Regions from separate parts of the Paenibacillus sp. NPDC058177 genome, predicted to be linked through region 1. Evidence: riboswitches for the same ligand, from Rfam matches in the RefSeq annotation. Region 1 holds a riboswitch; each other region holds the start of a gene.
The links. A riboswitch is a leader RNA that binds a small molecule or an ion and turns the genes downstream of it on or off. The one in region 1 is predicted to bind cyclic di-GMP.
Positions count from the first base shown of each region.

Region 2: another riboswitch for cyclic di-GMP. It lies ahead of ACFVU8_RS10235 (thiamine pyrophosphate-binding protein); the one in region 1 lies ahead of ACFVU8_RS24805 (anti-repressor SinI family protein).
Region 3: another riboswitch for cyclic di-GMP. It lies ahead of ACFVU8_RS25450 (glycosyl hydrolase); the one in region 1 lies ahead of ACFVU8_RS24805 (anti-repressor SinI family protein).
Region 4: another riboswitch for cyclic di-GMP. It lies ahead of ACFVU8_RS18340 (flagellar assembly protein A); the one in region 1 lies ahead of ACFVU8_RS24805 (anti-repressor SinI family protein).

Region 1 is NZ_JBHVVB010000007.1:274,636-279,170, forward strand. It holds gene ACFVU8_RS24790 (TasA family protein) at 1-517, shown strand, start outside; gene ACFVU8_RS24795 (TasA family protein) at 589-1,176, shown strand; gene ACFVU8_RS24800 (helix-turn-helix domain-containing protein) at 1,360-1,689, shown strand; gene ACFVU8_RS24805 (anti-repressor SinI family protein) at 1,797-1,949, opposite strand; cyclic di-GMP riboswitch class I at 1,977-2,061, opposite strand; gene ACFVU8_RS24810 (2-oxoglutarate dehydrogenase E1 component) at 2,579-4,535, shown strand, end outside.
Region 2 is NZ_JBHVVB010000002.1:44,545-49,079, reverse strand. It holds gene ACFVU8_RS10250 (3-oxoacyl-[acyl-carrier-protein] synthase III C-terminal domain-containing protein) at 1-413, opposite strand, end outside; gene ACFVU8_RS10245 (hypothetical protein) at 497-847, opposite strand; gene ACFVU8_RS10240 (carboxymuconolactone decarboxylase family protein) at 1,015-1,395, opposite strand; gene ACFVU8_RS10235 (thiamine pyrophosphate-binding protein) at 1,411-3,048, opposite strand; cyclic di-GMP riboswitch class I at 3,234-3,327, opposite strand; gene ACFVU8_RS10230 (methyl-accepting chemotaxis protein) at 3,896-4,535, opposite strand, start outside.
Region 3 is NZ_JBHVVB010000008.1:148,455-152,989, reverse strand. It holds gene ACFVU8_RS25455 (sugar phosphate nucleotidyltransferase) at 458-1,831, shown strand; cyclic di-GMP riboswitch class I at 1,999-2,079, shown strand; gene ACFVU8_RS25450 (glycosyl hydrolase) at 2,090-3,697, shown strand; gene ACFVU8_RS25445 (glycosyl hydrolase) at 3,900-4,535, shown strand, end outside.
Region 4 is NZ_JBHVVB010000004.1:254,938-259,472, reverse strand. It holds gene ACFVU8_RS18350 (ABC transporter ATP-binding protein) at 1-1,056, opposite strand, end outside; gene ACFVU8_RS18345 (FUSC family protein) at 1,350-2,450, shown strand; cyclic di-GMP riboswitch class I at 2,762-2,853, shown strand; gene ACFVU8_RS18340 (flagellar assembly protein A) at 2,957-4,535, shown strand, end outside.

The DNA.
Region 1 (4,535 bases):
CGCATATTTCAGCGATACCGCGCAGAGTACAGCTTCTTTTAACAACGGAACATTGAGCTTGGATTCTGATCCCTCTGTGATCGTGGATCTCAACAATCTCAAACCAGGTGATATTATCACCAGAGATTTCCAGCTGAAGAATAGCGGCTCACTTGATATTTCCCAAGTACTGCTGAAGACGGCAGCTCAGGTTATAGACGTGAACAATGACAATGGAACTCATAACTTGAAAGATGACATTGTAGTTACCTTCCTGGTTAATAAAGACAAGATATCTTCTCCGGTCCTGGTTAAAAAATTGTCTGAACTGGAAAGTCTGTCACCAGACCTTGTAAAAGCAGGCATCCTTGGTTCAGTGTTCGGCGAAAAATCAGGGATCAAAGCAGGAACTCTAGATAAGCTGTCCGTTCAGTTTGCCTTTGTCGACAACTTCCAGCCGCAGAACTACTACCAGGGCGACAGCCTGAAATTGAATTGGACCTTCGAAGCTAAACAAGGTGCTGGCGAATATAAATAAGCCGTCCGGTCCAAATTCAGCACCTATTATGTCTACCATTTTATTAACCATATAAGAGGAGGAATTTATTCATGGGTATCAAAAAAACATTGGGTCTTGGTGTGGCATCAGCGGCTTTGGGATTGTCTTTAATCGGGGGAGGTACCTTCGCTTACTTCAGCGATACAGCAGAAAGCACAGCAACTTTCGCCGCTGGCACGCTGGACCTGAATACTAATCCTGAGCAAAACGTAAACCTGAGCAATCTGAAGCCAGGCGACATCGCTGTCCGCAGCTTCACTCTACAGAACAACGGCACGCTCGACATTAAGGAATTGAAGCTGGCTACAACGTATAATGTTACGGATGCTAACACTAATAATGGCTCAGAGGATCTGGGCGCACACTTTAAAGTAAAACTGCTTGATAGCAGCTATACTAGCGGCCCGATTACTGGCCATGTCGTTGGCGAAGCAACACTCAAAGATTTGCAGAACAATCCAGGCTATGATCTGGTAGCTAACGCCTTCCCAGGAGGCATCTCCGCTGCCCAATCTAAGACGCTCAAGCTAGCCTTTGAGTTCGTTGAAAACGGCCAGGATCAAAACATCTTCCAAGGAGACAGCGTAGCCGTAACCTTGACCTTCAATGCTAAGCAAGGCGTTGGCGAATTTAAATAAGCCTGTTCTTCTAAAAACTACCGGCATCTCTTAGACCTTTAACCGGGCTGGGACATGCCGGTTTTTTGCACCAGTCCCCTCCCTCTTTCTCCTCTGAACAGCAATGTATCTTTGTCCGTTTCCAGGAAATTTGTTATACTTATACAAAAAGTACGGAGGGGCGTTGTCATCGTGCCTGATAATATGGGAGGGCGCATCCATGAACTCCGGGTAGAGAAGGGCTTATCCTTATCCGAGCTTGCGGACAAGGCGGATGTAGCCAAGTCGTACCTGAGTAATGTTGAGAGAAATATCCAGTCCAACCCCTCTATCCAATTCATTGAAAAAATTGCCGATGCGCTCCAAGTATCTATTCACGTGTTGCTATATGGAGATCTCTCCGACACTGAAGAGACGCCTCTGGATTCGGAATGGTTCCGGCTCGTGCAAGAGGCAATGAGCTCTGGCATCAGCAAGCGGGAATTCAAGGAATTTCTGGATTATCAAAAATGGCGTCTTGAACAAAAGGATTAATGATTTCAGCCCTGAACGCTTCAACGCCTCAAGCACCCCATCATATAGAGAAGGGCACAGCATATGCTGTGCCCTTCTCTATATGTATCCTGTTATGATTCAAGCTGCTAAATAGCCTTCAACGCCTTCTCATTAAAGAAACGGCGAATCTCCTCCGCCTTGATGCCCGCCTTCTTGGCACTCAGCAGCAAATATACCCATTCTAAATCCAGATCGACTGTCTGCAGTTCTCCGTTGTTCCCCTGGTTGGACTTATCCAAAAAATCTCCTCCTAAGATTTCGCGTCCCCAGGCAGTCCGGCCGTCTTAGTATTTCTACCTTAGACCCGAGACTTTGTGCCCCTGTCTTTCAACAGGTTTACCCTTTACTGGATCCTTTACATGAAAGGATCTGGCTAGAAATTATATTAAAAACCTTTCTGCAATAACATTATACAAGAAATAATCGGAAAAGTGTGTCGTTTTCTGGAAACTTCTAAGGAGACAAATGTAAAAAGTTTAGCTCTTTTTGACTAATACCTGTCCAACTTGAAACCATCTGTATGAGATGTAAAATTTTTAATTTATGAATAATTCTACTAATTCATACGAACTATATAAAGTTATTAACCAAACTTCAAATCCTCTAAACAGCTTTCCCTGTCAAATCAGGGTCTATTGAATCATTTTAATAGTTCCAGCCTCTTGGGGTAATCTACTTATGGCGCTATGGCATCAATAATCAGGCTGAACCATACCGTTTTGCGATTGGATTGGACGAAAGTATGAATTGATTAAGATCACCGAAAGTAGCACAATAGAAAGGAAATGAAAACGCAACCATCACAGCTCCGAACAAGGCCCATACCAGCGCCCTGCGTTTGGAGTTCATCCGTTAGGAGGATGTATTCATGGCAGCCAAAGAGCCCTACAATGAATCTGTTTGGAGCAAATATTACGGTCCCAATCTGGGCTACATTCAAGAGAAGTATGAGCAGTTTGTGAAAGACCCCTCCTCAGTTGAAAATAATTACCGTGAACTTTTTACTGTTTATGGCCCGCCTCCCCTGGCGCCGGATGCCGAACCCGCTCCGCAGCCGATCGTTTCGGGAGATGCCGTTTGGCTTCGTAAGGCTGTCAAAGCCTCCAAGCTGATCGCTAACATTCGTATATATGGCCATTTGGCCGCCAATATTGACCCGCTGGAGCGGGATCACAACCCTATGATAAAATGGCTGAATCACGAAACATATGAACTGACGCGTGAGGATCTCATGGCCCTCCCTGCTTCGCTGATTTGGGAGAATGTCCCGGATAATATTCAAACCGCTTGGGACGCCGTTCACCGGATGCGCCAAGCCTATACACAAACTATCGCCTACGAATTTGGTCATGTGCATGATGAACAGGAACTTCGCTGGTTGAACAGCCAGGCAGAATCCGTTAACTCACCTGCGCCACTGAATACCGCTGAACGCAAGGAATTGCTGAGTCGGTTGATTCAAGTGGAGCAGTTTGAGACCTTCCTGCACAAGACTTTCGTAGGCCAAAAGCGTTTCAGCCTCGAGGGCAACGATGCCCTGGTGCCAATGCTGGACGAAATCGTACGCGCAGCCGCACATGAAGGTGCCGAGCATATCCTGATGGGCATGGCCCACCGTGGACGTCTTAATGTACTGGCCCATATCCTTGGCAAACCTTACGACATCATTTTCTCCGAGTTCCATCATTCACCGAACAAGGAGCTATTCCCTTCGGAAGGCTCCATGGGCATTAACTACGGCTGGACCGGGGACGTGAAGTATCACCTGGGGGCTGACCGCGCTGTACGTGAGGGCGAAACCGTCCGCACTAGGCTGACGCTGGCGAACAATCCGAGCCACCTGGAGTTTGTTAATCCTGTCGTAGAAGGATTCGCACGTGCAGCTCAGGAGGAGCGGGGCACAACAGGCCTGCCGAAGCTCGACACGAACAAGGCGATAGCTGTGCTGATGCACGGAGATGCTGCTTTCCCAGGTGAAGGTATCGTGGCTGAGACACTGAACATCGGCAAGCTGGACGGGTATACGAATGGCGGTACGATTCATATTATCGTCAACAACCGCATCGGCTTCACCACCGAAAGCGAGGACTCCCGGTCGACGCATTATGCCAGTGACTTGGCAAAAGGCTATGAAATCCCTATCGTCCATGTCAATGCTGATGATCCGGAAGCCTGTGTAGCGGCTGTTCGTTTGGCTAGCGCCTACCGCAATAAGTACAAGAAGGATTTTGTCATTGATCTGATCGGCTACCGCCGCCACGGTCACAATGAGATGGATGATCCGGAAACAACCCAGCCAATCGTCTACGGCAAGGTCCGCAATCACCCGACAGTCCACAGAATCTATGCCGAACGCCTCCGTCAGGAGAAGGTCGTCACAGATGAAGATGTGAAGCAAATGAACGCTGATGCAGAGAGCATTTTGCAGCAGGCTTATGATAATATGAAAGAAGGCAAACATAAGAGCGCGGACAGCAAGACTTCCGTACCCGTGAAGACGGAGGACAGCCCTAGCAAATCGACTGCTGTCTCTCTGGGGGCGCTCCAACAAATTAACCGTGAGCTACTTAGCGTCCCTGACGGCTTCACCGTCTATCCGAAGCTGCAGCGCATTCTGCAGCGCCGCAAAGACGCACTGAACGACGGTGAGAAGGTAGACTGGGCACTGGCAGAAAGCTTAGCCTTCGCTTCCATAATCAGAGACGGAACTCCGATCCGCTTGAGCGGCCAGGACGCACAGCGCGGTACCTTTGCGCACCGCCACCTCGTCCTGCATGACAGCGAGACCGGAGAATTGTTCTCTCCGCTGCATCAAATAAGCGATG
Region 2 (4,535 bases), on a different contig from region 1:
ATACGGGGGTTCGCCATCATCTGCCGGCTGACCTGTTCAAAGGCTGCTGTCATCCCTGTGCAGTTTGCATTGCTGTCGATGCAGATGGTATGCGAAGCCGCATTAATCAAACGGTGCATGATCACCGAATTAGTCGGGATTATGTATTCCGGCGTTTGACTGGAGAAGGCGATAAGGTCGATATCTTCACCAGCAAGTCCCGCTTGCTCCAGCACATTGCTGGCCGCCTCAAATCCCATAGTCAGTGCATTCTCGTCCTCATTATCAATACTGTAGCGGGTTTCACGACCCAATGCCGCCAGAAGTCCACGAATCTCTATTCCTCTATCGTCAAAATGTTTGATGTAGAAATCATTACCGATTTTGTTACTCGGATGATAAATAGCGATGTCTCTGATGCGTATGCCGGCCATTGAATTGCCCCCTTATTAGTGATGAGCTGATGGATCGTTGCATGAGCAGGTAAGATACAGGCTGTAATATGAAGTTATTTGTCTTATGCAGTAACTGTAGAGATGATTTCCAGGTTATCCAGACCAGATTTTCGGCCCAGACGAGCCAATTGCATTTTAAGAATTGGGTTGTTCTCAAGGGTTAGGAGTACTTTGGCAAAGCCGTCCTTCTTGATCATGATGAAGCATCCTTCCAGCAGAGGTACGACATTAGGAGCGGTAACGTTAAGCTTTCTGCAATCAAAGTGTAGCTCATAGTCTGCTGGAGTGATCGGGTTAATGGTTTGCTGATAAGCTTGAATGGATTTGATGCCATCCTCTTCAGAGAACGTGCCATCCAATTCGACATTGATAATCTTTTTAACCGAATCTGTCTTCAAAATAAATTTACCCATTCCTTCATCGCTCCTATAAATTAGTTTTATCCAAAAACTTTGATTCCCTATTTTCGGCAATCGATAATATACTTATTTTTGGGATAATTTAACTATATTAATAGCATATGATTGATAGAATTACAATGAGAAAGTCGAAAAATGTAAATTTTTGAATTATACAGATGTTACTTCACTTCTTCTAAAACTTCGAGCAACACGTTAAAGGCACTGATTACTCGCGGAGCTCCTAGAGCAGGCACCAAATGAAGCAGAACACCTTTAAGCTGTTCCTCAGTGACACCTACACTTAGCGCCATAACATAATGGACGCCTAGTTGTTCGTATTGTCCCATCGCAATCAAGGCGGAGATCACGGCAACTTCTTTCCAGTCATCACCGATCGTGTTGCGCTGGAAAATGTCACCGTAGGCGGCGCCCATAATGTATTCAGCCAGATCTGGAAAATGGTCTTTAATAGGTGCCAAAGCTTTGGCACCATACTCCCCAGATAAGTTAGCAAAGTGGTTGAGACCACTATTGATATTTTTGTTCAAATTGTCGCTCATAAATTGGCCTCCTGATTAAAGATTCACTACACGGTGTGCAGTAGGTGGTACTTCGTCACGGTCAGTCAACAGTTCGATTACCGCGACCTTGTTCAAAGCTACCGCATCTGCGATCGCAGCGGAGAATTGATCCAAAGTTTCACAGCGATATCCGGTTGCTCCAAGCGATTCGCCGAACTTCACAGCGTCCATTGGGACTTCGAAAAGGGTTCCGTCAATACGGCCTGTGGTCTTCTCCATGCCCTTAAGCGCCATATCCAGTTGCATGTTGTTTACAACGATAAAAATAACCGGGATATCCTTACATACTGCTGTATTAATCTCTGCACCCAGCATCATAAAGCATCCATCGCCAGTCACACAGAAGATCGTTTCATCCGGTGATGCAACCTTGGCGCCGATAGCCATGCCAATTGCATTACCCATGCAGGCAAAATAGGCATCGAACACAAAACTGCCCGGTTTTTTAACGTTATACCATTTAACGGCATTAAAGCCATGGCTTCCATCATCCACGAATAGAGTGTTGTTGTATGGAATAAAGTCACTCATCACGCTCATAACTGAAGCCAGGGACAGGCCTGGAAGCTCAGGCAGTTCTTCCCGATAGTTAAAGCTTGGAGTATTATGTTTGGTCACAGAATCTCTATCCAGGTGTTCAAGATAATACACAAGATTATCACGCAGATCCCCGGTGACCGGTATAGTTTTGGAGGTCAGAATCTTGCCTACAAACGTTGGGTCACTATCGAACTGAATTAATGTCTCTGGATGATTCTCGCGTTTTAGATTACAGATAGTCATATCGCTCAGACGGGAGCCCAGCACGATATACAAATCACTACGATTCAGCATGTCATCGCCATGTGTACATCCGCCGACACCGACAGGACCGTGATACAGCGGGTGATCCCAAGGAATAGCACCTTTGCCGCCAGGAGAAGTCACGACAGGGATGTTGAATGTTTCAGCCAGTTCAATCAGCTCTTTGTGAGCCCCGGAACGGTTAACACCTTTACCGGCAATAATCAGTGGGTTCTCAGCATTGTTAATAGCGTTGATTACACGGTCATAATTGGAGATGCTAACGAGCGATTCACGCTCTGGATAAACTACCGGGAATTCTTCCAGAAGTTCAGTCTGAACGTCGAATGGCAAGCAAAGATGAACGGGACCACGGTTACCGCTCAGAGCAATTGAGATAGCATGATTGAAAATGGTGCTTAAGTTATCGCCACGTTCTACAAGCTTACTGAACAGGGTAGCGGGTTTAAACATATCGGCAAGATCAGCCAGATATGAGGAAGAATCCTGACATTGCGGAATACCTAGTTCTTTTATAGATTGATGCCCTGTAATAAATAACACCGGAATGTTATTCGCCTTGGCATGGGCCGCTGCAGTAAGCAGATTCGTTCCTCCGGGACCGGATGTCCCGAAAGCAACGCCTAGTCCGCCAGTCTTAAGGGCATAGCCTGCGGCTTCAAAGCCGGAACTGGATTCATGTCTTCCAGGAATAAACTCAATACCGTAATCCACCATCTTTAGAACTAAGGGACAAATGGATTTACCAATAATACCAAATGAATGGGTTACTCCGAGGTTACGTAGTGCCTCCGCCATATAATCTGCGACTGTCTTCAAAAAAAACACCTCTCAAGTAAATGAATTGGGTTAAGTAAAAGATAAATATATTATCGTTCTGGTAACGCCAAATGTTTAGAACGATACTAACAGGTACAAAGAAACAACAAAACCTGTGCTCGAATAATGGAGCACAGGTTGGAAGCAAAAAACCGCCAATCAGACCGCGAAATTAAGTCGATCCTCCTGGTTTTCTCTGCAACCTGGCAGTCATGGCCCCCAAAAAAATGAGGCTGTAGATCCATGGCTTTGCGTCATTCCTTTTCAGGAATTTTGCCCATATAAATGTTATAACTAATTATAAGAATAATTTTCCTTTACATTATATTCCTAGCTCGTCTTTGTCAATATATTTTACACAAACGAACTCGGAATTTGACGAAAAATATGAAATAAAGTAGGAATTTAGTTTTAATTTAAAATGTATCCAAGGGTGCATTGCAAAATGGAATGCGGTTACAAAATAGGCCTGAAATATGCATATCATTCAGAGAAAAAGCAAGATTGTATTAAAGGGATTGGTGTAAAAATGCAAATTAGATGAAAACAGCTGAATGGACAAGATTAGATATTAATTGAAGAAATTAGTTGGAGTTATATTTACGATGATGTTTTTCATGAAAGGCAATGAATCCAAGTGCTCAATTTCTTTTGGACTGCACAGGAGGGAACTGGGTTAAAAGTAGGGTGTTTGAAAGGGGAGAGGATAAACTTTATTTGTGGGTACGAACTTCTAGAAAGGTCTGAAAGTGATATAATGCAAACGTTTCATAAGTTACAAAACAGCCGTGAAAGTTTGAACTTATACGGCTGTTTTGTGTTAAAAGGAACAAAAATAAAAATTTTATGACAAGTTCTAAAATTTAAAAATATGAATCGTTTTTTGTAGCTGAAAGACGGCTGACGTCATTTTTTCAGACTCATCCGCAACGGATTGGAGGGCATTGATCTGCTCACTCATCGATGCAGAGACTTCCTCGGTGCTGGCTGCTGTCTGCTCTGTAATTGCTGAAATATTCTCAATCGCAGAGGAGATCTTCAGAGCACTGTCCAGCATCAGGTCGCTTTCCGAAGAGAAGGCGGCGATTTGCTCGGTAATGTACTGTACACTTTGGACAATTTGCCCGAAAATCTGTGCAGTTTGAATGATCATTTCATTCTGTACCTGAACGACTTCTTCATTGATGGTGATGTTCGCAATGGCTTCCTTAATGTCACTTTCAATGCTACGTACGAGGCCGAAGACCTCTTTGGTCGAGGCAGTTGATTCCTCTGCCAGTTTGCGTACTTCCTGAGCTACCACAGCAAATCCACGGCCATGCTCTCCGGCACGGGCAGCTTCGATGGAAGCGTTCAGAGATAACAGGTTGGTCTGTTCCGCAATTTCGGTGATGGTTTTCGTAATCATGGTGATACCGCGAGCATTATGGGAAAGGGCATCAATGGTATCGGCCACTTTTTGTGTAGCTTCGATATTCTTACGCATGCCTTCTGCC
Region 3 (4,535 bases), on a different contig from region 1:
GTAAGTACGACCAAATGACAACTGGTCCGAATAAAGATAGCAAGTACGTCCCAACGACACTTTGTTCGATTAGAGAAAGTACGTCCAAATGACAAGTTGTCCGAATAGCGCCAGCAAGTGGTTCCAAAAGACACTTGATCCGAATAGCGCCAGCAAGAACATCCGAGTTATCACTATCTACCTATCTATTTATTTTACCCGCCAATACGTTTATCCTAACACTTCTTGTGAACTTTCTCTGTTTATTCGCTTATGAAATATAGATGACAGGAAAGGAAGGACTAGGCCGATCTTGGCGTTAAGGGATTCATCATGCAGACTCGCCATAAGTGATTAATGTGCTGGAGTCTGTTTTACCGGGATTACTTTATAGAGGCCCAATTGGCCCTTCTATATCGCATATACAGCAAGCATGGGATTGGTTTCGGTTTACCATACGAATGAGGAGGGTTCACTTATGAAACTGGTACTTTTATCAGGCGGTTCAGGTAAGAGGCTCTGGCCATTGTCTAATGATTCACGTTCGAAGCAATTTCTGAAGGTACTGGAAAGCCCGCAGGGTGAGCCGGAATCCATGGTGCAGCGGGTGTGGAGACAGCTCGAAGAGACTGGACTCGCAGATTCATCTTATCTGGCTACAGGCCGTGGGCAGGTAGAAATGATCCAGAGCCAATTGGGAGGCCATGTGCCGATTATTGTTGAGCCTGAGCGCCGCGATACCTTCCCGGCTATTGCGCTGACGGCGGCTTATTTATATACAGTAGCTGGCGTATCGCCTGCTGAGACGGTGGCTATTTTGCCAGTGGACCCTTATGTTGAGGCTTCTTTCTTTGAAACTGTAGCCCAGCTTGAACAAACGATAGAGGAGAGCGGCGCAAATTTGGCGCTCATGGGTGTGGTGCCTGAGCATGCTTCGGAGAAATACGGGTATATCATCCCGACCTCCGATGAGCCTGCGGTGAGCGGCTTTATGCAGGTAAGCCATTTCCAGGAGAAGCCGGATCGCGTTCAGGCCGAGGAGCTAATCAGCCGCAATGCGCTGTGGAACTGTGGTGTGTTTGCTTTCCGTCTCGGGTATCTGCTGGATATTCTGCAACGCAAGGGGCTGCCTCTCAACTATGAGGAACTGCAGAAGCAGTATAAGCTACTGTCTTCTATTAGCTTTGACTACGAAGTGGTAGAAAAGGAAGAGCGAATTGTTGTTCAGCCGTATGACGGCTTCTGGAAGGACCTCGGCACGTGGAATACATTGACGGAAGAGATGAGCAGTAATCATGTTGGCAAAGGCGTTGTCACAGCTGATTCGGAAGGCACCTGCCTCGTGAATGAACTGGATATTCCTATAACAGTCATTGGGGCGAAAGATCTAATTATCGCTGCCAGTCCTGACGGTATTCTCGTAACCCATAAGGCGGAAAGCCCACGGATCAAGGAGGTGCTGAAGTCGTTTGATCAGCGCCCGATGTACGAGGAGCGTCGCTGGGGCCATTATCGTGTCATTGATTATGTGAAATATGAAGAGGGCAATGAGGTGCTGACCAAACGGATTTGCATCTCACAGGGCAAGAATATCAGCTACCAGTTGCACCGCAAACGCAGTGAGATCTGGACCATTATCAGTGGGGAAGCCAGCATTGTGCTGAATGAGAAAATGCACAACGTGAAGGCTGGCGATGTGGTCCGTATTCCGGAGGGCACCAAGCATGCCATCCTGGCTTTGACGGATGTGGAGTTTATTGAAGTGCAGACAGGCTCTGAACTGGTGGAGGAAGATAATATCCGTATCACCCTGAATTGGGAAGATATTGGGCTGCATCAGTTTATCTCCTAGGACCGGATTCCAATGTCAGGAAATTTAATAGAACAAACTATCTATTTAACCAAATGCGAAACTTACAAAACAGGTATAAAGACTCAAAAATGATATTTTTTTCATAAATGCACTAAAAAATAATTAAATAGCGTCGATATTTACGGTAAGAGGAATAAACCCTCTAATTCGACAAAAGGCAAACCTATCGAAAGGTAGGGACGCAAAGCCACAGGGCCTTTCGCAAGAATGGCAGCCTGGCTACCGAAAGGGAGATGTATGTTGAAAGCTTACCGTAAGTATCGTTTGTTGCGCGCCCTCCTGTCCCTTGTTCTGTTTCTGACAGCCCTTCCCCTTGGAATGGGAATCGTCCCGTCTGCGGCAGGAGCTGCAAGCTCCGGTACTCCGGTTAATCCCGCTGCCTCGCCTGAAGCTGTAAAGTTGCTTAATTATATGTACTCTTTATCTGGAAAAGGAATTATTGCAGGGCAGCATGACTACCTGGAGAGTCCCGACGAGTTCAATCTTAAGCTGCAAGACACCAGCGGTAAATATGCCGCACTGCACGGTTACGAGATGGGGGCCATCAGTGGCCAGAATGAGAGTCAGGTTGCCTGGTATCGCCAGAATGTAGTGAACAGCGCCATCAACTGGCACAAAAGCGGCGGAGTAGTCGCCATGACCTTCCATGCCAACCTGCCGGGAACCAGCTATGATTGGTCCAATGTCTCCAGAAGTCTCAGCCAAGAGGAGTTTAACAAGTACGTTACTCCAGGGACAGTACAGTACAACAACCTGATTGCCGAACTGGATAAGGTGGCTGTACCTTTGAAAAGCCTGCGTGATGCAGGGGTGCCCGTATTATGGCGGCCGTATCACGAAATGAACGGAGACTGGTTCTGGTGGGGAAAGAAAAATAATTTCGCCGCACTTTGGAATATTATGTATGACCGTTTTGTTAACGTTCATAAATTAAATAATCTGCTGTGGGTATGGAGTCCGAATGCCCCGAATGCTTGGGCTGATCCGTATGCCCTGACCTATCCGGGGGCGGATAAAGTAGACATTCTCGCCGCGGATATATATGAGAACGATTATAAACAAAGCCATTATGACAGTCTGCTGGCGCTGGCAGCCGGGAAGCCGATCGGTATCGGAGAGAACGGGGAAATGCCAGACGTAGCCAAGCTGAGAGAGACCCAGAGCAAATGGACCTTTATGATGACCTGGGGAAAAATGCTGTACGATAATAACCACACTGATAATATTAAAGGTTTTATGAACAACAGCTACACGATAACCAGAGACAAGTTTGCGGCTGGAGCGTTGCCAGCACCTACGCCTACGCCACCACCGGCACCTCCAACACCAACTGTTACGCCATCGAACACACCGAAACCTCCTGCTCCAGCTAACCCTACAGGGAATGCTGGAACGGGGGGGACGCATAAGTCGGCTAATGGGTTAACGGGAGAATACTTCAATAATATGCAGCTTTCCGGTGCACCAGTTCTTACCCGGGATGATGCAGTAATTGATAATAATTGGCGGCAGGGTTCACCAGATACAGCCCTGCTCGGTGTTGATAATTTCTCTATCCGCTGGACAGGGAAGATCAAACCGCTGTATAGCGAAGATTACCAGATCTACACCGAATCCGATGATGGCATTCGGGTATGGATCAACGGGCAAGCGGTCATTGACAGCTGGAATAATCAGAGCGGAGCTGAGCATCAGGGCAACATCGCCTTGAACGCCGGGCAGCTGTACGATATTAAAGTGGAGTATTACGAGAATCTGGGCGATGCTCGGGTTCGCCTGATGTGGGGGAGTCCTAGTCAGGTGAAAGAAACGGTTCCGGCTAGCGCATTGTTCATAGGCGCGTGAGGAACTGAGAATTACGTTATCTAGACATTACGCGTTTAAAGGGTAACAGCAATGAGGATTATTTTCAGCCGATCGGTAGCCCTGCTCTTTGGCAGGGCTACTGAACTATAGGCCTCCGGGAGAAGAGAGCGGGTTGACCTGGATGAAGGTCAGCTTAGTTACGACCGGACTGATATCCCGGCTACCGAAAGGAAGATGACACATGAAGCCATCCCGTAATTTTCGGCTGCTTACGACCTTGTTTCCGGTTCTTCTGTTTCTGTCTCTCCTGCCCTCCTGGGGCGATGTTCCCGATTCGGGTGCCTCTCCCGAGGACAAAGCGGCGATAGCCCCGGTCAATCCTTCGGCTTCGCCGGAGGCACGCCGATTGCTACAATATTTGACAGATCTTAGCGGTCAGGGAATCATCTCCGGGCAACATGATTATCTGGAAAGTCCTGATGAATTCAACAATAAATTAAAGTCAGCCAGCGGGAAATATGCTCTGCTGCATGGCTATGAACTTGGGGCCTTGAACCATCAGTCCGCTAAGACAATTGCTATGCAGCGCCAGGCTGTGGTGAACAGCGCCATCAAGTGGTATGAAGGGGGCGGAATTGTCGCTATGACCTTTCATCAGAACTTGCCGGGAACTTCCCCGGTATGGTCCAATGTTTCCATGAAGCTGAGCCAGGAGCAATTTAATGCCTACGTTACCCCAGGTACTCCACAATACAATAGTCTGATTGCAGAACTAGACGATATCGCTGGGTATCTGGGCGAATTGAGGGACGCAGGGGTACCGGTCCTTTGGCGGCCTTATCACGAGATGAACGGAGACTGGTTCTGGTGGGGGAAC
Region 4 (4,535 bases), on a different contig from region 1:
GAACCGCATAACATGAATCGCTTCAGGATCGAAATAAAGCCCGATTTCACTGCCGACAGTAGCTTGACGTGTAGAATGGACTAACCATTCATGTCCGGACTCGTCATAACAGCTGATCTCATAATGCACACCCCGGAACAGCTGGGAATCGACGCGCACACGCAGCTTCCCTTGTTCTAATGCAGTGATTTCCAGATCCTCCGGACGAATCACAATCTCCACACCTTCATTCGGGCGCAGCCCGGCATCGACGCATTCGAAGCGACGTCCGTTGAACTCCACCAGATTATCTTCGATCATGACACCCGGCACAATGTTCGATTCTCCAATAAAGTCAGCCACAAAACGGTTGATCGGCTCATCATAAATATCGTGAGGCGTGCCGCTCTGCTCGATTTTGCCCTTATTCATCACAAAGATCCAGTCAGACATCGCCAGTGCTTCTTCCTGATCATGCGTGACGAAGATAAAAGTGATTCCCAGCCGCTGTTGCATCTCCCGCAAAATGTACTGCATCTCTGTCCGCAGCTTCAAATCCAACGCCGACAAAGGCTCGTCCAGCAGCAGGACCTGCGGCTCGTTGACGATGGCCCGGGCGATGGCTACACGCTGACGCTGTCCGCCGGACATTTCTGTAATGGCCCGCTGATCGTAACCGGCGAGGTTCACGAAGCGCAGCGCCTCCTGCACCTTTTGCGTGATGACATCCTTCTTAAGCTTCTTGATACGCAAGCCGAAAGCCACATTCTCAAATACGTTCAGGTGTGGAAACAAAGCGTAGTCCTGAAAAACCGTATTGACCTGCCGCTCGTTGGCGGGAATGTGGTTAATCACTTTTCCGTTCAAAATAATCGAGCCGCCTGTCGGTTCAGCGAATCCGGCAATCAGCCGGAGAATCGTCGTTTTACCGCAACCGGACGGGCCCAGTAATGTATAGAATTTACCCCGTTCAATCTCAAAGCTGACCTCTTTAAGTACAGCCTCTTCATCGTCGTATTGCTTCGTTACCTTGTCAAAAGAAATAATAGTACCTTCCTGGGTAGCTATAGCTAACAACCTCCCTGCCTTTAGTAATACAATCCTATTTTACCCGCTTCCTGCGGGGAACAATCGATATCGGCATGCCCAGTGCGGATAAGCGACAATTCCTCCTTTCGTTCGACACCTCATATAGGTATAGCATAATAGATTGCTTCATCTTATGCGATAACTTAGATTGTTAACATCCCCCAGAAACTTAACAACTTCGTAAAACTTATAAGGATTTTCATCAAAAATGAGGTGATATAATGAAAACGGATGAAAGATAAATTAATGTTTTCTTATTTTTGCGAAAGAAGATGAAGCACATGAACGAGGGGTTATTTGACCGCCTTGAGAAATTTGGTTTTTCCCTATATATGATACGAATTACGCTGGCCGCTTCGCTCTCCTGGGTGGTGGTGCACAGTCTTTATAGTAATCACTATTTGTACTTTGCTCCGCTAGCTGCCATTCTGATTACCCAAGGTACGGTTAAGGGCTCTGTAGAAAAAGGAATCTACCGCCTCTTGGGCATCATTCTTGGCGGGATCGTCGCTCTGATCGTCGGCAAGTTCTTTAACATAAGCGGACTCTCCATCCTGCTTATGCTGCTCATCGGCATTGGCATCGCCACCGCCTGCCGCGTGAATATTCAGGCCGTGACCCAAGTAGGCGTCACCTCTGTTATGGCCCTTTCCTTCTATCAAAACGATTATGTAGTCTCCAGAATAACCGAGACCTTCATCGGAGTGCTGATCGCCATTCTTATCAATATGATTATCGTTCCGCCGAAGGGCTTCGTCAAGGTAAAAGCCTTGGCACTTGAAGGAAGCCAACTGCTGGCAGAAGCACTGAGAGGTCTTGCCGCTGGTGAACAAAGTACGGAGAAGAGCAATGCGGTATCGAAACAAGCCGGTGAACTGCTGAAGCGAAGCGGCAAGAAGCAGAAAGAAATTCATTACACGCTATCGCATTACCAATGCCGAAATGAATTGAACAGGCTTAGTACAGTTACTTCTCATCTTAAAACTGTTCATGCCTACGTGAAGGAAATTATAGATGAGATCGCCCTGCTGCCACCGCATTATGCAGCCGCAGAAGGGATGGCCGGTTCTCTGGAAGCCACTGCCGATTGCATCGCATTGTACGGAACAGAAACCCTGTCGGATACCGAACGCCCCCGTTCTCTCCCGGATGCCCTGCATCATGCGCGGGAATTGCAGCTCTCTTGCTTCTCCCAGCTTCAGAGCCATTGCCCTCTGACAGCTATGCGCGATCTTGGTGCAGTCTTCTCGCACCTGAACCGGGTGCTGGATGAGGTGGAACGGGCGGAATATGCCACCTGTTCGGCGGTACCGCACGAGGCTAAGCGAGACATCGCCCAAGGAATTCATTACATGAAAAAAGGACTCTCCCACAAGTTATAAAGCGGAGAGTCCTTTTATTTTACTAAAACCATCTTACACGTTATAATTAAGGAAATGTGGAATATATAGCCACTTTCTACGGATTATGTGATCCTGTGAGAGACGTCCCGGGCCATCCGGCTTAGACGCCTCTCTTTTACATGTGAATGGTCTGGGTGAAATTATTTATTCCCTATTGTCAATTCGTTACTTTAGCACTAAAATTAAAAGGATTTAATGCCGACATTTTAAATATACGACGTACCGGCGCCTTCTTTTTTTGTCGATTTTAGTCGATTAAAGTGCCTGATGCTGAGTATACATCATTGATCCATTTTTAAAGGCAAACTATTCGAAAGGGTAGGACGCAAAGCAATGGGCCTAAGAATGCACAAGCTGCATTTATGGTTGCCAGGCTGCCAATTAGACGCCTGCATGGCGGATATTCCTAGCGGATTATCGTACCGGAATGACGGTACTCTCTATGTACAGATGCCTTTGATTATACAAAGAAGCGAGGTAACAGAATGACGCACCGCCCTGATCGAAATGACGTAAAAGAACTTACCCGGCCTTTGCCGATAGATCCCTCTGAATCCATCTTGAATGATGCTACGCAATCTCTACCATCGGACGACACCAACAATAAGAATGGCATCATCATTATTCAAAACAATCAATTTTTCATCACCTCACCCTTATCTGGCGGCAAACCTGCTGTCGTCTCTCCCGTGTCTCCCGTAGTCCTTAGGAAGAACCGGCAGATCATTACTACCCCTACAGAAGTATTGTCATCCGACCGCCTGGAATGGGAGATTGAAGAATCAGCCCCGTACGAGATTACAGTCTCCGAAGACAAGCTGTCTGCCTTCCTTACCGTGCGGCGGGTAGAACAGTACGCTTGGCGCCTGAAGAACTGTGCAGCCACGAACAACATCGCTGTCAGTGCGGAGCAGGACAAGAAAGCCCTGCTGTCTACACTTCGCATCGAGCAGGTCCTGGCTGATTTTGATAAAAGATCCATCTCACAGAACCTCAATATTCCCGCAATCTACGAGGAATTGAACCGCCCCACCGGACGGCCAGTCCGTGTAGCGGAAGGCACTGCGCCCAAACCCGCGACCAATGCACGAATCGAAATTCCTTTCTCCGAGGAAGCCCTAACAGCCGAAATCTTTCATCGAAACGTGAGCGGACAGGAAGGGCAGAATTACCCGGACATCCCCGAAGTTCAGGAGGGTGACATCATAGCCATCAAGCATCCATCCATCGAAGGGGTACCCGGATATGATGTGTACGGACATCTGCTTCCTGCTACGCCACCTGAAGATATCCGACTTACCGCCAAGGAACATACACAGCTTGTGTCTGGAGTGAAGGTCATGGCGCTTCGTACCGGAAGACCCCGCCTGACAGGAGTGAAGGGCTCTACCTTTGATATTGCTGCAGCGCACAGGGTCCTGGGGAATGTCAATGCTGAGACCGGGCATATCGTATTCGCGGGGGACGTTGCTGTTCACGGCGATGTGGAAGAGCAGATGATTATTGAAGCGATTGGAAATGTCTATATTTACGGAAGTGTGAAGAATGCGACCATCGTGGCAACCGGAAGTATTTGGATTCGGGGCGATGTGACGGAGAGCAAGCTGTATTCGGGATATCATGGCGTATTCAACAACCGGCTCTATCATCTTTCCAAACAGATCATGGAGGAAGGCATTCTGCTACGGAAAGCGGCTAAGGTATTGTCCCAAAAGCTAGCCAACCGCCAGCAGCCTGTCAATTACGGCCAGGTCATTCAGCTTCTGCTCGATACCAAATATAAACGATTTGCGATTCTGATCCCCGAGCTTCTGAACGTTCTCTCCGATATCAAGCATACCTACCCACAGGATACGAAACAGTTGAAACGCTTGCTGGAGGTCTTTTTACAGCCAGATCAGTTTATCGGGTTGTTGAATGATGCGCTTGTGGAATCCTTCCTGAAGCTGCTTAAGGATATGTACAGGGGCATTGTTGTTATGCAGGAGACTAAAGTCCGGATTGATCTTCCCTATAGCAATAGCAGCATCATTCAATCTGGCGGCAACATCACCCTTTACGGAG